Skermanella sp. TT6: one gene and its partner. The protein of the gene in region 1 interacts with the protein of each later gene in a pairwise test. Links are inferred from orthologs where the notes say so. Each region holds a gene or a part of one and is shown on either strand. Other genes may lie near its edges. The genes, in order: cysE and cysK.

Region 1 (15,843 bases):
AAGAACAAGCCCGAGACTTGGCAGGAGCTGTTCTTCCCCGACCTGCACGACCGTGCGGGGAGCTGAGCCCGGGACACAGATGGAGGCATCGAAAGCCATGGGCCGGGTTCTTCCCTTCGCCTCGCAGGACGCCGATCCCGGAGTCCTTCTCGACGTCGACGACGTGACGCTCCAGTACAAGACGGAGTCGCGTCTCGTCACCGCCACATACAAGGTCGATTTCCAGGTCCACCGGGGCGACCGCTTCGTGCTGCTGGGTCCGTCGGGCTGCGGCAAGAGCAGCCTGCTGAAGGCCGTCGCCGGCTTCATCAAGCCGGTCGAGGGCACCATCCGGCTGAACGGCGCTCTGATCCGCGGCCCCGGTCCCGACCGCATGGTCGTCTTCCAGGAATTCGACCAGCTCCTGCCGTGGAAGACGGTGCAGCAGAACGTCGTGTTCCCGCTGCGCGCCCGCGGCGTGCCGGCCCGTGAGGCGGAGGAGCGGGCGCGCGCCTACATCGCCAAGGTCGGGCTGGACCGTTTCCGGGACTCCTACCCGCACACCCTCTCGGGCGGCATGAAGCAGCGGGTCGCCATCGCCCGCGCCATGGCCACCGAGCCGGAAATCCTGCTGATGGACGAGCCGTTCGCCGCGCTCGACGCGCTGACCCGCCGCCGCATGCAGGAGGAGCTGCTCCAGCTCTGGGACGACGTGCGCTTCACCGTGCTGTTCGTCACCCACTCCATCGAGGAGGCGATCATCGTCGGCAACCGCATCCTGGTGCTGTCGCCCCATCCGGGGCAGGTCAAGGCGGAGCTGAACTCCCACACCTTCGGCCATGACAAGAGCGAGGGCTTCGCCGCCTTGGAGAACCGCATCCACACCATGCTGTTCGCCGAGCAGCAGCATCCGGCCCCATTCCGGGGAGCCCCGTCCCCGAGAGCCCCGTCCGTGACCAGGGCCGCCCGTCCATGACCGCCCATCCGCAACGCCTGGTCCCCTCGGTCCGGCCGGAGTTCGAGCGCGGCGTGACCGACGCCGGCGTGATCGGCGACATCAGCCGGCCGCTGTCGGCCTGGGAGCGGCTGACCGGGAACACGCTGGCCCGGCGGATCTTCATCCTGGTCCTGCTGGGCGCCGCCTGGCAGGGCTACGCCGTCTGGACCCAGAACCCGCTGATGTTCCCGACCCTGTCGGAGACGCTGGCGACTCTCTGGACCAGCCTGGTGGACGGGACGCTGATCGAGCGCTGCCTGACCTCGCTCCGCGTCCTGGTGGTGGGCTATGCCGCCGGCATCGCCGCGGCGTCGGTGCTGACCATGCTGGCGGTCACCACCCGCTTCGGCAACGACCTGCTGAGCACGCTCACCAGCATGTTCAACCCGCTGCCGGCGATCGCGCTGCTGCCGCTGGCGCTGCTGTGGTTCGGCCTGGGGGAGGGCAGCCTGACCTTCGTGCTGGTCCACGCCGTGCTGTGGCCGATGGCGCTCAACACCCATTCCGGCTTCATGGGCGTCAGCGAGACCCTGCGCATGGCCGGGCAGAACTACGGCCTGAAGGGCCTCCGCTATGTCCTGCTGATCCTGGTGCCGGCGGCGCTGCCGTCGATCCTGACCGGCCTGAAGATCGGCTGGGCCTTCGCCTGGCGCACCCTGATCGCCGCCGAGCTGGTGTTCGGCGTCAGCTCCGGGGCCGGCGGCATCGGCTGGTTCATCTACGAGAACCGCAACCAGCTGGAGATCCCGAGCGTCTTCGCCGGGCTGCTGATGGTGATCATCATCGGCCTGCTGGTCGAGAGCGTGGTCTTCCGAACCCTCGAAATCCATACCGTCAGAAAATGGGGAATGCAGCGATGAGCCCGAGCCCGACGCTTCTCGACGACATCGACGTGGTCCCGGTCTCGCCCGTGCTGGGTGCCGAGATCAGGGGCATCGACCTGTCCCGCGGCCTGGACGACCGCCAGTACGAGCGGGTCAACCAGGCCCTGCTCGACCACCGCGTCATCGTGTTCCGCGACCAGGACCTGTCCGACGACGACCTGCTGGCCTTCAGCCGCCGCTTCGGCACCCTGGACAAGGCGCCGCCGAACGAGAACGGCAAGCAGTTCGTGCCCGGCTACGAGGAGATCTACGTGATCTCCAACGTGGTCGAGAACGGCGTCGCGATCGGGGCGCTCGGCGCCGGCGAGGCTTCCTGGCACACCGACATGTCGTTCCTGCCCGATCCGCCGCTGGGCAGCGTGCTCTACTCGCTGGAGGTCCCGCCGGCCGGGGGCGACACCTGGTTCCTGAACACGGTGCTGGCCTATGAGTCGCTGCCGGAGACCTTGCGCGCCCGGGTCGACGGCCTGTCGCTGAAGCATGACAGCACGACCAACAGCGGCGGCTTCATCCGCTACGGGTACGAGAAGCCGACCGACCTGGCGACCTCGCCCGGGACGGTGCATCCGCTGGTGATCACCCACCCGGAAAGCGGCGATCGCGCCCTGTACCTGGGCCGCCGGCTGAACGCCTTCGTCGTCGGCCTGCCGATCGGGGAGGGCGAGGCGCTGCTGGACGAGCTGTGGTCCCACGTCGCCAAGCCCGAGTTCACCTGGGCGCATTCCTGGCGGAAGGGCGACCTGGTGATGTGGGACAACCGCGTCACCATGCACCGCCGCGACAGCTTCGACAACCAGTACCGCCGCCTGATGCACCGCACCCAGATCCGGGCGCGGCACAAGGCTTGAGTTGCGGATGGTCGCCAACCTGTCCGGCACGGTTGTTGCGCGCCCTGCGAAAGGGTTAGTGCCAGGCAAAATCATTCCATTTTCGTCATGGCCGGACTTGATCCGGCCATCTTTCACGGGAAGCATCGGAGCTTCCGTGCCTTGAGATCCGCGGGTCACGCCCGCGGATGAGTGCGTCCGTGAGGACGTTTTGTCAGTGTGGTGCAAGTCCGCACCGAAGGAGGTCACGACTTCGAAGCCGAAGGTAACTGCGTCGCCGCGAAGCGGGGTGGGGAGCAACCTGAGGCGAACCGGCGGTCCGTAGGATGACGAACCCGTTTCGGCGGGGTGGCTCGGCGAGCCTGCTCATTCATGGCGAAGCCTGGAACCGACCGTCGGCGCTGAGGTGACTGGGAAAGCGACCGGCGGGACCACCACGTGGGTGGGGGCGGAATGTCGGGACGGCAAGGCGGAGTAAGCGGAGAGACCTGCCGGCGCGGGTGACGGCGGCAGGAGTCAGAGCCTTCATATTACCGCGATGGCGCGGGACCGCCGGAGGGCGGTCGCCGGCGCCGGAGAGGGACGGATAGCAAAACCGGCCCGAGGGAAGGGAGGCAGGAAGTGGAACGGGGAAGGACGGGGATGACGCAAGGAACAGTTCCGGGAGTGCCGGTAACGGCTAAACAAGGGACGGAAGCCCAGGCTCGGGATTGGAGCTGGGTGGAAGCGTCGATCTGGACCGGCCCCATGGTGTCGGCGCTGGGCAACGGCGTCAAAGGAGGCAAATGGTACAGCCTGATCGACAAAGCGATCCGGCCGGCGACCCTGGAGTGCGCGTGGCGGCGTGTCGCGCGTAACAAGGGGGCGGCGGGCGTGGACGGGCAGAGCATCGCCCGGTTCACGCTCCAGGCGGATCGGTACCTGCGGGAATTGCACGAGGACCTGAACAGCGGCAGCTACCGGCCAAGCCCGGTCCGGCGCGTGGAGATCCCGAAGGGGACGGCAAAACCCGCCCCCTGGGCATCCCCACGGTCAAGGACCGGATCGTCCAGACGGCTCTCAAGCTGACGATCGAGCCCATCCTCGAAGCCCGGTTCCGGGACGGCAGCTACGGCTTCCGCCCCGGCCGCGGCTGCAAGGATGCCTTGCGCGCGGTCGACCGGGCGCTCAAGGACGGATACGCCTGGGTGGTGGACGCCGACCTGGAACGGTACTTCGACACGATCCCGCGCCGGGACCTCATGGCCCGGCTCGGCGACCTGATCAGCGACGGGCGCGTCCTGGAGTTGATCGACAGCTTCCTCCAGCAGGACATCATGACGGAAACGGCACGATGGACACCGGTCGCGGGAGCTCCGCAAGGGGCGGTGATCTCACCGATCCTGAGCAACTTGTACCTGCACCCGCTGGACGAGCTGATGGAAGCCGAAGGCTACCGCATGATCCGCTACGCGGACGACTTCGTCGTCCTGTGCCGGGACGAGGCGCAGGCCCGCGCGGCCCTGGCCCGGGTGCAAGCCTGGGTGGCCGACAACGGCCTGACGCTCCATCCCGACAAGACGCACGTCGGAGACTGCCGGCAACCCGGCCAGGGCTTCGACTTCCTCGGCTACCGCTTCGAGGCGGGACGCCGATACGTGCGGGACAAGAGCCTGAAGGCGTTCAAGGACAAGATCCGGGCCCGCACCGGCCGCAGCCGGGGCGTCAGCCTGGATCACGTCATCGCGGATCTCAATCCGGTGCTGCGGGGGTGGTTCGGCTACTTCAAACATGCTCGAGCCCGCCTCTTCACGCAACTGGACAAGTTCATCCGCAGACGCCTGAGGGCGATGCTGCGCAAGCAATCCCGACGCCCAGGCTTCGGGAAAAGCTATGCAGACCATCGGCAATGGACCAATGCCTACTTCGCGACCAGGGGACTGTTCACCCTCTCGACAGCCCTCAGGCAAGCGAGACACTCCCGATGAGGAAAGCCACGACTGGAGAGCCGTGTGCGGGAAAACCGCCCGCACGGTTCGGAGGGAGGGGAGGCAAAACCTTCCCTACCCCTATCGAACCGAACGAGAAAACAGTCGCATTGAATGTTCTCAATCGTTGATAGGCAAGTACCGTGCCGGACAGCCGTGGACTTGATCCGGCCACGACGAAGCGGGAGCATCGCTGCCTGTGGCTGTTGTTATCATGCGGCATGGCCGGGGATGCTCCCGCGGCCGGATTCAACTCGCGTAGAAGATCTCCAGCCCTTCCGACTCCGACGACAGCGCCTCCAGCGCCTGCTCCGCGTCGGACAGGGCCTCCCACAGTTCATGGGCCAGGGTCCGACGGTCGCATTCGGCATCGGGGCTGTCCAGCAGCCGCCCCAGCTTGCGGTGGGAGACCAGCGCCTTGTGGCGCATCCAGGCGACCCGTGCCCGTTCGGCGTCGCCGACACCCGCTTCCAGGTCGCGAAGGGTCACGGGGGCGTCCTCCGGGACATAGGTCAGGCGGGCATAGGCGGCCGGCATCCGGGCGGTCTGGCGCAGCACCGTGCCGGGAAGCTGGAGCATGCCGAAACCCGCCGGCCACGCGCTGTCGTCGGCCAGGCTGAGGATCAGGTCCGAGCTTTCGCCGGTCCGGACCGGCGCCGGGATCACGTGGGTTCCCATCAGCCCTCCGACGGCACCGGCGACGGCGGGATGGCGCGCCAGGTCGGCCAGGAATTTGGCGGAGCCGCCCCGGCGCGCCGCCGCGGCGACGCCGTCCCGGCTCAGGACCCGGAAAGGGGCCGTGATCGGGGGCCGGTGGCGCCGTCCCGCCTCCCCGCCGGGGGACAGGTCCAGCGACCAGGCCGGCGGCTCCAGGGCCAGATGGCGGTCGGGGTTGAAGTCAGGTTCCGCGCCCGGCTGACTGCTCCGGCGCGACGTCAGGGGAATGATCGTCGCATCCATCGGCATGCCTCCTCCGTGGTTGTCCGTTCTCAACTCCGACCATCATCCCAGCTAATCACGACTTAATCAATCGAGATTATGGAGTCTTTAACCTCCAGCCTGCCCCAGGGCCTGCTCCAGGTCGGCGATGATGTCGTCGATATGCTCGATGCCGATCGACAGGCGGACATAGCCCTCGCTGACGCCGGTGGCGAACTGCTCCTCGATCGACAGTTGCGAGTGCGTGGTGCTGGCGGGGTGGATCGCCAGGCTGCGCGCGTCGCCGATGTTGGCGACGTGGTAGAGCAGCTTGAGGCTGTCGATGAAGCGCCGGCCCGCCTCCCGGCCGCCCTGCAGCTCGAAGCCGACCAGGCCGCCGTAGCCGCCCTTGAGATAGGCGTCCGCGCGCGTGCGCTCGTTCCCCTGCTGGAGGCCGGGATAGATCACCTTGGTCACGCTGGGATGCCTGGACAGATACTCTGCGACCGAGGCCGCGTTCCGGCTGTGCTCGCGGATGCGCAGCGGCAGCGTCTCCAGCCCCTGGAGGATCTGGAAGGCGTTGAACGGGCTGAGCGCGCAGCCGAGGTCGCGCAGCAGGGTGGTGCGCGCCTTGATGATGTAGGCGACGGGACCGATCCCCTTGACCGCCTCGACCCAGACGGCGCCGTGGTAGCTGGGATCGGGCTGGTTCAGCAGCGGCTGGCGTTCCGGGTCGGCGGCCCAGTCGAAGCTGCCGCCGTCCACGATCATGCCGCCGATCGAGGTGCCGTGGCCGCCGATATATTTGGTGGTCGAATAGACGATGACGGCGGCGCCGTGGTCGAATGGACGGGCCAGGATCGGGGCCGCCGTGTTGTCCACGATCAGCGGGATGCCCAGCGGCCGGCCGATGTCGGCGACCTCGCGGATCGGGAACACGGTCAGCTTGGGGTTGGGCAGCGTCTCGGCATAGTAGGCGCGGGTGCGGTCGTCGGTGGCGCGGCGGAAATTCTCCGGGTCGGCCGGATCGACGAACCGGACCTCGATGCCCTGCTGCTTCAGGGTATTGGCGAACAGGTTCCAGGTTCCGCCGTACAGGTTGGTCGAGCTGACGATGTTGTCGCCCGCCTGCGCCAGGTTCTGCACCGCCAGGGCCGAGGCCGCCTGTCCCGAACTGACCGCCAGCGCCGCGACGCCGCCCTCCAGGGCCGCGATGCGCTTCTCCAGCACGTCGGTCGTGGGATTCATGATCCGGGTGTAGATGTTGCCCAGTTCCTTGAGGGCGAACAGGTTGGCGGCGTGCTCGGTGTGCTCGAACTGGTACGACGTTGTCTGGTAGATCGGCACCGCGACGGCGCCGGTCGCCGGGTCGGACCGGTATCCGGCATGCAGCACCAGCGTCTCGGGGTGCGGGGCGCCGGGGTTGGGGGAATCGGGGGTCTTGCCGGTGGCGCTCATGGCTTGCGGTTCCTCTCTTCTGGCCTGCCCACGGGATCCTTCGGTGCCCGTGGGTCATGGAGGCCCAAGCTACAGGATCGCCGGCCGGCTGGGTATCTTCTTTTGTGAATTGAACCTATTCAGCAGGGACGTTGTGTATTTTCTCGGCGGGCATGGCCGAGGCGATGCCGGCCAGTTCCTCTCGGGCGTGGCGGATGATCTGCGCGGCGCCCCAGACCGCCAGGGTCGCCATGATGGCGGCCACGGCGATGTCGGGCCAGCCGGTGCCGGTGCCGAACACGCCCAGGGCCGCGGCCATGACGGCGAGGTTGGCGATGGCGTCGTTGCGAGAGCAGATCCAGACTGAGCGGCGGTTGCTGTCGCCCTCGCGGTGGAAATACAGGAGCAGCGCGCAGGCGATGTTGGCCGCCAGTGCCAGCGCGCCGACGGCACCCATGATCCCGGCTTCCGGAACGGTCTGGTTGAAGGCGTTCCAGGCGGTCTGGAACGCCACCAGCAGCCCGACCGCTCCCAGCGAGACTCCCTTCAGCAGGGCCGCGCGGGCGCGCCACCGGAGCGCCATGCCGAGCACCAGCAGGGAGATCGCGTAGTTCGCCGCGTCGGCCAGGAAATCGACCGAGTCGGCGAGCAGCGAGACCGAGTCGGCCGCAGCGCTCGCCGCCAGTTCCGTCAGGAACATGCCGGAATTGATCGCCAGGGCTGTCCACAGGACGCGGCGATAAATCTTGTCCACCGGAGGCTTGGCGGATGAACATCCGCCGTTGCAGCAGCCCGCAGCCATGGCGATCCTCTTTCTTCAGTGTAACGACTTTTCCATCGGCTGTGACGATCGACATTGCTTCGGGACCGGAAGACCTTATTTTCCGTTCCTATGTCGGCCGTCGCGGCGCGGTCCGGTCCGGTCATGATGTCGCCGCGCTTGGGAGCACCGGGTCCATGAGTGAAGTACAGTTTGCAGTACCGGAATTCGCAGCGCCAGGGGATGAAGCGGCTTCACGGCCGGCCTCGCGCGCCAGCGACATGGTCTGGGGACTTCTGCGCGCCGACGCGGTCCGCATCTCCTCGGAGGAGGAGATCCTGCGCGGCTTCATCCATGGCGCGGTCCTGTTCCACGACGATTATGCCGGCGCCCTGGGAGCGCTCCTCGCCCACAAGCTGGGCGACAGGAACATGCCGTCCGAGCGGCTTGAGCGGCTGGCGCACGAAGCGCTGTCCGATGACCCCGACATCGTCGAGGCCGGCGCCGCCGACCTGATCGCGATCCTGGAGCGCGACCCGGCCGCCGACAGCTATCTGACGCCGTTCCTCTACTTCAAGGGCTTCCACGCGCTCCAGTGGCACAGGATCGGCCACTGGCTGTGGACCCACGGTCGCCACAGCCTCGCCCATTTCCTTCAGAGCCGGGTGTCGGAGGTATTCGCGATCGACATCCACCCGGCGGTGCCGGTCGGCCGCGGCGTCTTCATCGACCACGGCACCGGACTGGTCGTCGGAGAGACTGCGGAGATCGGCAACAACGTCTCGATCCTCCAGGAGGTGACCCTGGGCGGTACCGGCAAGGAGCACGGCGACCGCCACCCCAAGGTGCGCGACGGCGTGCTGCTGTCGGCCGGCGCCAAGATCCTGGGCAACATCGTGATCGGACGCGGCGCCAAGGTCGGCGCCGGCAGCGTGGTGCTGAAGGAGGTCCCCGAGTGCGCCACGGTGGTCGGCGTGCCGGCCAAGGTCGTCGGCTGGTGCAGCGGCCCGGCGGCGGCCCTGGCGATGGACCAGAGCCTGCCGGAGCCCGACTACAGCATCTAGTGCGGTACCCGATCCGGTCCTCGCGGCCGGACGTTCCACTCTCCGCACCGTGTCGCGCCATGGGCGCAACCTACGGCTCGATGCAGGGCCGAGGTGATGCGGGCCGACGATCGTAGGTTGCGCCCATGGCGCAACGCATCGGATCGGCCGTCTCGGGCGGATCGACCTGATCGGGTACAGCCCCAGCGTTCCGGCCATGGTGTCGGCGCCGGCCTGCGGCCGAGGCCGACCTACCGGGATACCCATGGTCATCGTCCGCTCCGGGTCGGCATCCAGCCCCGGAGCGTCAGCGCGTTGGCGACCACGCTGACGGAGCTGAGCGCCATGGCGGCGCCGGCTAGGACGGGGCTGAGATAGCCCAGCGCCGCCAGCGGGATGCCCACCACGTTGTAGGCGAAGGCCCAGAACAGCCCCTGCCGGATCTTGGCGTAGGTCCGTCTGGACACGTCGAGCGATCCCGCCACCAGGGCCGGGTCGCCGCGCATCAGCGTGACGCCGGCCGTGTGCATGGCGACGTCGGTGCCGGTCGCCATGGCGATCCCGACATCGGCGGAGGCCAGGGCCGGCGCGTCGTTGATGCCGTCGCCGACCATGGCGACGGTCTTCCCCTCCGCCTTCAGCCGGGCCACCACGTCGGCCTTGTCGCCGGGCAGGACCTCGGCGAAGACCCGGTCGATCCCCAGCTCCCGCGCCACGGCGCCGGCGGCGCCCGCGCTGTCGCCGGTCACCATCACCGCCTCGATCCCGCGGGCATGCAGCGCCGCGACGGCCTCCCGGGCACCCGCCTTGACCGTGTCTCCGAACGCTACCAGCCCCAGCACGCGGGACTGCGGCGCCGCCTCGGCCAGCCAGGACACCGTGCGGCCCGACGCTTCCAGCGCATCGGCCCGCTGCTCCAGCGCTCCCAGGGACAATCCGGTCTCCGCCAGCAGCCGGCGGGTGCCGAGCAGCAGGGAGCGGCCCTCTACCCGGCCCGAGACGCCGCGCCCGGCGAGCGCCTTGAAGCCGGCCGCCGGCACGGCCGCGGCGCCCTCGGCACCGGCCAGGTCGCGCACGGCGCGGGCCAGCGGATGCTCGCTGCCCTGCTGGAGCGAGGCTGCCAGCCGCAGCAACTCGCCGCGGCCTACGCCGGCTGACGGGACCAAGTCGGTCACCCGCGGCTTGCCCTCGGTCAGGGTGCCGGTCTTGTCGAAGGCGACGGTGGTGACCGCATGGGCGCGTTCCAGCGCCTCGGCGTCCTTGATCAGGATGCCGTGGCGCGCGGCGGATCCGGTGCCGACCATGATCGCCGTCGGGGTGGCGAGGCCGAGCGCGCAGGGGCAGGCGATCACCAGCACCGACACGGCGGTCAGGATCGCCGCCTCCAGGTCGCCGCCGAGCGCCCACCACGCGGCGAAGGTCACGGCGGCGATCACCAGCACGATCGGGACGAAGACGGCGCTGACCCGGTCCACCGTCCGCTGGATCGGCGCCTTGGATGCCTGGGCGCCTTCGACCATGCGGACGATGCGGGCGAGCATGGTCTCCGATCCGACCGCCGTGGTCTCCACCGCGAGCATGCCGTCCACGTCGATCGATCCGCCCGTGACCGCCGAACCCGGCGCCTTCTCCACCGGCAGGCTCTCGCCGGTCAGCATGCTTTCGTCGACCGAGCCCTCGCCCTCGCGCACCCTTCCGTCCACCGGGATCCGCTCGCCGGGGCGGACCACCACGATGTCGCCGACCCGGACCCGCTCGACCGCGACCTCGTGCTCCACCCCGTCGCGGCGCACGCGGGCGGTGTCGGGCCGCAGGTCCATCAACGCCCGGATCGCCGCGGCGGTCTGGCCCTTGGCCCGGCTCTCCAGCCACTTGCCCAGCAGGATGAAGGTGATCAGCACGGCCGACGCCTCGTAATAGAGGTGCGGCGCGTGGCCGCCGTGATCCGCCGGTCCCAGGGCCGCCATGTACTGGACCAGCAGCAGGTAGGTGCTCAGCCCCCAGGCGGCCGAGGTGCCGATCGCGACCAGCAGGTCCATGTTGCCGGCGCCCGCGCGAACGGCCTTGAAGGCCGCGACGTAGAACCGCCAGCCCAGCCAGAACTGGACCGGCGTCGCCAGCGCGAACTGGAGCCAGCCCGGCGGCATGACGTCGAGCCCGGCCATGTCGCCGGCCATCCCGGCGACCAGGGGAAGCGACAGGGCCGCGGCGATCATTACCCGCGTCAGGTCCTGCCGCGACCGGTCGCGCGCCTCTGCCACCGCCTTGCGGCCGGCGCTTGGTTCCTCGGCGGCGATAGGGGCGGCCCGGAAGCCGGTGCGGTCCACCGCGGCGACCAGGGTTTCCCCGTCGAGGCCGCTGCCGACCACGTGCGCCCGCTCGGTCGCCAGGTTGACCGACGCCTCGGTGACGCCGGGCACCCGGCGCAGCGCCTTTTCCACCCGGCCCACGCACGACGCGCAGGTCATGCCCTCGATCGACAGGTCGAATTCGGCCTGTCCGGCATCGGGTGGATTGTCGGTTCGGATTGCGGCGTAAGCCATGGCTGACCTCTCGGCTTCTCTGTAACCCCATATGGATGGGGCTTCCAGTCGTGGGAAGGTCAAGGGCTATTTGCCGCGGTCGCTGCGCTATGGTGCGTCGGCACGCGGCGCTTCGACTCCATCTGTATTCGAGTTGTCCTTAATCTCTCGTAAAAAGTTCTTTGTCACAGTAGGCGCGCAACACAAGAGGGCGTCATCGTGGGCTTTTCTTCGATCAGGCATATTCCAGTCTATGTCGTGACAGATATGACAAAACCCGTTGCTGCGTGCTCGATGGCGAAGGCGCGCATCCTGATCGAGAAGCATGCCGCGAAACTTCAGTCGATCAACGGGCGGTCCGGAGTCATCGTCAATTCGACCGATGTTCTCATGGCCCATCTCGGCCCTCTACTTCAGTTCCTTTCTCCCCGGGAAGCCACGGAGGCGGAAGCGGTCACCGCCGACCTTCCTCCCGCTCCCTGCCACCGGCCCATGAACGACCGGGAAGTGGCGGAGCACCTGATCCGGGCGGCGGGCCTGACGGCCTCCGCCCAGGGAGGGCTGGACGACAAGGCGGTCGTGGAGATTCGCGACATCCGGCAGAGGCTTGCCGACGCCATCCCCGGCATGACCTTCCCGCGCCCGACCACCGGCCCCCTGGCAAGCAGGCTCAATCAACTGCTCTTGATCTTCAGCCAGGCGCAGAGCGACCGGAAGCTGGACGACATCGACGTCATCAGGCAGGTCCAGGCCCTGACCTGGTAGGGGCTGCCTGCGGTTGTTCTCCGATCCCGGCGGGATGAACCCGGTGTTCTCCCCGAGGCGTCCTATCGCGAGGTTCCGCGGCCCGCCTCGCGATTGATGCAGAACAAGCCGACCAGCGACAGGCACATGCCGACGGCCATCATCGGTGACAGCGGCTCCCCGAAGACGGCATGCGCCCAGATCATGGTTACGGGCGGGCTGAGATAAAGCGCCCCGCTCGCGCTCTCGGCCGAACCCAGGCGCAGGCATGCCCAGTACAGTCCGTATCCCCCCAGCGTCGGGATCAGCACGAGCCACAGGAGGCTCAATCCGAACGTCGGACTCGCGACGGGTGCGATGCCGCCCTCGACCAGGGCCAGGATGCCGAAGACCGGCACGCTGACGCAGACCTGGATGAAGAGCGTCGCCGAGATCGGCAGGGACAGGTCGGTTCCGCCGATCCTCTCCTGGATCAGCGTCGCGACGGCCAGGGACAGCATGCCCAGCACCGGCAAGCCATAAGCCCACACCGGTGCCGAACCCAGCCGGAAGCTTTCGCCGGCCACGGCCACGACGCCAAGGGCACCGATGCCGACGCCGATCCATCGCAGCCCACCGGTGCGCCGTCCGGGCAGGAAGATCGCCATTCCCGCGACCGCCAGGGGCAGCAGGTCGGCGGCCAGTGCCGCCAGTCCCGCCGGAACCCCGTACTCGATGGATTTCGCGATCGGCGCCAGATAACCGCAGATGGCGAAGACGCCGATCAGCGCCTGACGGCCTATCGCCGCCCGCGGCGCCGCGCGGAGAGCCGGCAATGCGAAGGGCAGCAGCAGCGGGACCGCCAACGCGAAGCGCCAGAACGTGACCAGGAACGCCGGCGCATGCTCGGCCGCGAAGCGGTAGCCGATGAAACCCGCGCTCCAGGCGACCACCATGGCCGCCTGGAGCCCGAAAAGCACGAAGGCCGGGGGAGCGGCGCGACCCACCGCGTTTCCCGCCCGTCCCGTGGTGGCCCATGCGTTCGCCGCGCCCCTGACTGTCTTGCCCCTGACTGTCTTGTCCATGACTGTGCTCCTTTCCGTCATGGAGTTGACATTCGGGTGGCGAGGTAGTTCAATCAAACGAAACTAAATGAACCAGTAATGCGAAAATATTGAACTATGCCGCAGCCCCTCGACATCGAGCTTCTTCGGACCTTCCACGCCATTGCCCGTTTCCGGCAGTTCCGCGCGGCTTCGCTCCATCTCAACCGCAGCCCTTCGGCGGTCAGCACGCATGTCCGCCGCCTCGAGGAGCTTGCCGGCCGGCGCCTGTTCGAGCGCGACAACCAGGGGGTGACACTGACACCCTCCGGGCGGAGCCTGCTGATCCAGACCGTCGAGTTCCTGCAAGCCCATGACCGGATCGTCGCGGGCTTCGACGCATCCGCGGCCACCGGGCGGGTGCGGTTCGGCGTCTCCGAGGAATATGCCCACCGGCTCTTGCGCGACGCTCTGCCCCTCTTCTCCGCTGAACATCCCGCCGTCGAACTCGAGGTCGAGACCGGTCCGAGCGGGGAGCTTGCGAACCGGCTGGAGCGCGGCAGCCTGGATCTCGCCGTCGTCGTGGAACCCGCGGGCCAGTCGCGCCGGCCCGGCGGCACGGCTTTCGGCACGACGCAACCCGTCTGGGTCGCGGGCGCCGGTTCGCATCTCGCCGCGGATATCCCGGTGCCCCTCGCCCTGCACGGCTCCGGCTGCCCTTACCGGAGCGCCGCGGTCGATGCCTTGGCGGCGATCGGCCGTTCGTGGCGGACGATCGTGACAAGCTCGGGATCCGCCGCCATCGAGGCGGCGATCGAGGGCGGCTTCGCCGTCGGAATCCTCGACCGCGCCCGCGTCACCGATGCCATGAGGATCCTCGGGCAGGACGAGGGATTGCCGCCTCTGCCCGCCCATGAATTGGTCATTGCCCGGGCACCCGGGGCTGCCGGCAAGGCGCAGGATCTCCTTGCCGAAACGATCGTCCGCCACTTCCGCCTTTGAGGCTGGGACATGGGGGTGCGCTCCCGATCCGTGCTACGACGGCGGGAGAGTATGAGGATGGTGGAGACGGAATCTCAGTAGATCAACTGACGGGTGCGGCGATCCGCACCGTTTTCAAAGCCCGTCTGAGAGTTGATCGGAGTTGCGGATCGCGGTCATGGTTGCCCATTCAGAAGGGGAGTGCCCCGCTGAGGCGGACGGTCATCGTCGTCGTGCGGACCCTGACGGTGTCCCTGACGTAATCACTGTCTTCGATCCAACTAAAAACGCACACACCGCAAGGCATGTGTCGATCAGCGCTGGCCAGCACCGGAAAACGTCGAGTTCTTCGGCTGAATGAACCGTGTGCGCCACTGCGGCCGGTTCCCCGCGCAAGGCGGAGAAGCGCAGTGTGTTGTAGCGCATCTCTGAGTGATGGCGGAGGGAGCGGGATTCGAACCCGCGATACCATTTCTGGTATACACACTTTCCAGGCGTGCGCCTTCAACCACTCGGCCACCCCTCCATCAAGGCCGCGGAAAATACTCAACGGCGGGGGCGGATTCAAGCACTTCGTTCACGTCGGCTCCCGGGAAAGTGAAGAAGGGTTCGGTTGCGCCTCCCGGGGTGGCGGCGCATGTTCCGGCACGGCGTCAATCAGCGGTGAGGAACGAGTGGTCGTCCTGAGAATGATCGGAGGGGTCCTGCTGCTGGCGGGGCTCGCGGCGTTGGGCTGGGACCTGTGGCAATGGAGCGAGATGGGGAGCCAGATGGCGGCGGCCGGCGGGCTGCATCTCTCCGCCGCCGGCGAGCTGTGGTACCGCCTGCATCCCGGCAGCCTGAACCTGACCCAGGCGGTGGTGCAGCGCTATCTGATGCCGGAGCTGTGGGATCCCGTGCTCCTGACCGTCCTGCTGTGGCCGGCAGCGCTTGTGCTGGCGGTGCCGGGGCTGGCGCTGCTGGCGCTGGGATCGCTCAGGCGGTCCTGAGCCCGTCCAGCAGCTCGCCGACGGTGCGGCACAACAGCGCGATGTCCTGGTCGCGCGACAGGCGGTGGTCGCCGTCCTTCACCAGGGTGATCCTCACGTCGTCGCCGGCCAGCCGCTCCGCGATGCGCTGGCTGGTGCGCCACGGCACGTCGGCGTCGCGCATGCCGTGGAGCAGCCGCACCGGGCAGGTCAGCGGGATGGTCCCGCGCAGCAGCAGGTGGTCCCGGCCGTCCTCGACCAGGAGGCGGGTATAGGCATAGGGATCGCCGTAGTCGGACGGCTTCAGCAAGGTGCCGGTCTCCGTCAGCGTGGCGCGGTCGGTCTCGTCCAGGGTGGACCAGATCAGGTCCTCGGTGAAGTCCGGCGCCGCGGCGATGCCGACCAGGCCGGCGACGCGTTCCGGCCGGGCGAGCGCCGTCAGCAGCATCATCCAGCCGCCCATGGAGGAGCCGACGATGACCTGCGGCCCCTCCGTCAGCCGGTCGAACGCGGCCAGCGCGTCGCGCGACCATTGGCCGATCGAGCCTTCCTCGAACCGGCCGCTCGACGCGCCGTGGCCCTGGTAGTCGAACCGGACGAACGCCGTGCCCCGGCCGCGGCAGAAGCTTTCCAGGGCGACCGCCTTGGTGCCGGTCATGTCCGATTTGAAGCCTCCCATGAAGATGACGCCGGGAGTGCTTCCTTCGCTGCGGCGATAGGCTATGGTGGCGCCTTCATGCGCCAGGGTATTTTCGGGCGAAGCGTTCAGATCGGTCATATCGAAAGATTCCATG
Region 2 (3,020 bases), 680 kb from region 1 along the record:
ATGGTGTCCGCACAGCGGGCAGTGCGGATCGGGCGGGACCCGGACCTTGTGGAAGCCGGTGTGAAGCGCGTCGTACATCAGCAGCTGCCCCGACAGGCTGTCGCCGATGCCGAGCAGCTCCTTCAGGACCTCGATCGCCTGGATCGAGCCGACGGCGCCGGCCAGAGCCCCCAGCACGCCGCCCTCGGCGCAGCTCGGCACCAGCCCGCGCGGCGGCGGTTCGCGGAAGATGCAGCGGTAGCAGGGGTTGGGACCGCCCAGATAGGACTTGAAGGTGGAGATCTGCCCGTCGAACCGCAGCATCGCCGCCGACACCAGCGTGCGGCCGCCGAGATGGCAGGCGTCCGCCAGCAGGTACCGGGCGGCGAAATTGTCGGTGCCGTCGGCAACCACGTCGTAGTCGGCGATCAGCCCCATGGCATTGGCCGCGGTCAGCCGCTCCCGGTGTATTTCGAGCCGGACGTCGGGATTGATCGCCTTCAGCCGCGCCCGGGCGCTCTCCACCTTGGGCGTCCCGATTGCGGCGGTATCGTGGATGATCTGGCGCTGCAGGTTGGACAGGTCGACCACGTCGGGGTCGATCACCCCCAGGACGCCGACTCCCGCCGCCGCGAGATAGAGCAGGAGCGGCGATCCCAGCCCGCCGGCTCCCACCACCAGTACCCGCGACTTCAGCAGCACTTCCTGTCCGATGCCGCCGACCTCCGGCAGGATGATGTGGCGGGCGTAGCGTTCGACCTGCGCGTCGGTGAAATCCATAAGGTGCTGACCTGGTGTTTGCCTGTTTCCGCCCGCCGATATGGCCGGACTACTTCCCGTCAGTTTGCGCGTGGATGCACGGGTCAAGCCCGCGCATGACGAAAAAGAAGCCAGCCGGACCCGCCCGTCACCGGGCCCAAATGCCAAGGCCTCCCAAGCACGGGAGGCAGGCGAAGGCTCCCTTTTCCGTCATGGCCGGACTTGATCCGGCCATCCACGCGCGAACTTCCTCCTGGAAGAAACCCGACTTCCGCCTTACTCCAGCCCCTCGAACAGGGCGGTCGACAGGTAGCGCTCGGCGAACGACGGGATGATCACGACGATCAGCTTGCCCTCGTTCTCCGGCCGCTGGCCGACCTCGATCGCCGCCGCCAGGGCGGCGCCCGACGAGATGCCGACCGCCAGGCCCTCGACCCGGGCCGCCTTGCGGGCGGTCTCGAAGGCGCGCTGGTTGGAGATGCGCAGCACCTCGTCGATCAGGTCCTTCTTCAGGATATCGGGCACGAAGCCGGCGCCGATGCCCTGGATCTTGTGCGGGCCAGGCAGGCCGCCCGACAGGACCGGGCTGTCCTCCGGCTCGACCGCGATGATCTTGAAGTCCGGCTTGCGCTGCTTGATCACCTCGCCGACGCCGGTCAGCGTGCCGCCGGTGCCGACGCCGCTGATCAGGATGTCGGCCTTGCCGGCGGTATCGCGCCAGATCTCCTCGGCCGTGGTGGCGCGGTGGATCGCCGGGTTGGCCGAGTTCTTGAACTGCTGGGTGATGAAGGCGTTGGGCGTCGACTCGACCAGTTCCTCGGCCTTGCGGATGGCGCCCTTCATGCCTTCGGACGCGGGCGTCAGCTCCAGTTCGGCGCCCAGCAGCTTCAGCATCTTGCGGCGCTCGACCGACATGCTTTCCGGCATGGTCAGGATCAGCCGGTAGCCCTTGGCGGCGGCGACGAAGGCCAGCGCGATGCCGGTGTTGCCCGAGGTCGGCTCGACCAGGGTGGTCTTGCCCGGCTCGATCTTGCCCTCGGCCTCGGCCGCCTCGATCATCGCCAGCCCGATGCGGTCCTTGACGCTGGACAGCGGGTTGAAGAACTCGAGCTTGCCGACGATGTCGGCCTTGACCCCGTACTCGGACGCGAGCCGCCGGACGCGGACCAGCGGCGTCGCCCCGATCGTATCCAGGATGCTGTTGTAGATCCTGCCCCGGAATTCAGGTCCGTGTTCTGGAGCCGCCATGGTATTCCACCCTTCGCAACTGTTAAATCTTGGAAATCACAGATAATCCAATCTAATACCTCGGCCCCGGATTTTAAATGCTGAAATCGATCTTGGCGTGGGTTTCGCTCTCGATGCCGGCCTGGTTGGCGCGCAGGCACAGGTCCTCGATCGTGATGTCGTCGAGCTGGGTCATGCAGTCGTCCTGGAGTTGCAGCCAGATCGGCCGGACGACCTTCAGGCCGAGGATCGACCCGGTCGGCTCCTCGACCGGATCGGTCGCGGTCTCCATGGCGCGGACCACCCGGACGATCTCGCCGATGCTGATCCGCCGTCGCTCCCGGGCCAGCCGGTAGCCGCCGCGCGGACCGCGCACCCCCGCCAGCACCCCGGCGCGGACCAGCTGCTGGAGCACCTGTTCCAGATAGCGCTTCGGGATTCCCTGGCGGCGCGTGATCTCGCCGCTCTGCACCGGCTCGCTGCCGGCATTGTAGGCGATGTCGAGGACCGCCTCGATCGCGAACATCAGCTTCTTCGAGATGCGCAGCATCAGTCTCGTCCTTTTCCGTCCGCGCCGGCCCCGTCCGTCCCGGTCGACCCGAAACCGCCGGCGCCGCGGGCGCTCTCTTCCAGTGTCTCGGCCAGGCTCCAGGCCACCCTTGCGTAGGGGGCGATCACCAATTGGGCGATACGCATGCCGCGCTCCACGGTGAAGGGCCGCTCCCCGTGATTGACCAGGATGACGCCGACCTCGCCGCGATAATCCGCGTCGATCGTGCCGGGGCTGTTCAGCACGGTGATGCCGTGGCGCAGCGCCAGGCCCGACCGCGGGCGGACCTGCGCCTCGTAGCCGGCGGGCAGCGCCAGCGCGAACCCGGTCGGGATCAGCGCCCGGGCGCCCGGCTCCAGCACCACGGGATCGGAGACGGCGGCCGACAGGTCCATGCCGGCGGAATGCTCCGTCGCATAGGACGGCAGGTCCAGGCCGGCACCGTTGGGAAGGCGTGTCACGGCCACCGCCAGGGCGGCCGATGCATCGGGTTTGGCGTCAGGGA

What was found.
Region 2: the proteins of cysE (region 1) and cysK interact in binary tests that used the Escherichia coli proteins (3 or more experiments, as listed by UniProt). The link is inferred for Skermanella sp. TT6 from one-to-one orthologs.

What each region holds. Positions count from the first base shown.
Region 1 is NZ_CP067420.1:5,247,728-5,263,570, reverse strand. What follows is about bases 6,929-9,899. They hold cysE (serine O-acetyltransferase), read left to right. Parts: upstream 6,929-7,966; coding sequence 7,967-8,833; downstream 8,834-9,899. Other genes in these bases: IGS68_RS24520 (heavy metal translocating P-type ATPase), read right to left, coding at 9,082-9,899; IGS68_RS24530 (cation transporter), read right to left, coding at 7,146-7,763; IGS68_RS24535 (O-acetylhomoserine aminocarboxypropyltransferase/cysteine synthase family protein), read right to left, coding at 6,929-7,030. Outside these bases: IGS68_RS24565 (ABC transporter substrate-binding protein), read left to right, coding at 1-66; IGS68_RS24560 (ABC transporter ATP-binding protein), read left to right, coding at 98-955; IGS68_RS24555 (ABC transporter permease), read left to right, coding at 952-1,836; IGS68_RS24550 (TauD/TfdA dioxygenase family protein), read left to right, coding at 1,833-2,708; IGS68_RS35710 (hypothetical protein), read left to right, coding at 3,408-3,755; ltrA (group II intron reverse transcriptase/maturase), read left to right, coding at 3,704-4,654; IGS68_RS24540 (hypothetical protein), read right to left, coding at 4,904-5,614; more of IGS68_RS24535, read right to left, coding at 5,702-6,928; more of IGS68_RS24520, read right to left, coding at 9,900-11,355; IGS68_RS24515 (hypothetical protein), read left to right, coding at 11,629-12,099; IGS68_RS24510 (DMT family transporter), read right to left, coding at 12,162-13,142; IGS68_RS24505 (LysR substrate-binding domain-containing protein), read left to right, coding at 13,239-14,102; IGS68_RS24495 (hypothetical protein), read left to right, coding at 14,756-15,070; IGS68_RS24490 (alpha/beta hydrolase), read right to left, coding at 15,057-15,827; IGS68_RS24485 (glycosyltransferase family 4 protein), read left to right, coding at 15,841-15,843.
Region 2 is NZ_CP067420.1:5,929,503-5,932,522, forward strand. The notes cover bases 1-2,882. They hold cysK (cysteine synthase A), read right to left. Parts: upstream 1,987-2,882; coding sequence 1,015-1,986; downstream 1-1,014. Other genes in these bases: IGS68_RS27715 (HesA/MoeB/ThiF family protein), read right to left, coding at 1-759; IGS68_RS27725 (RrF2 family transcriptional regulator), read right to left, coding at 2,060-2,515; dut (dUTP diphosphatase), read right to left, coding at 2,515-2,882. Also shown: more of dut, read right to left, coding at 2,883-3,020.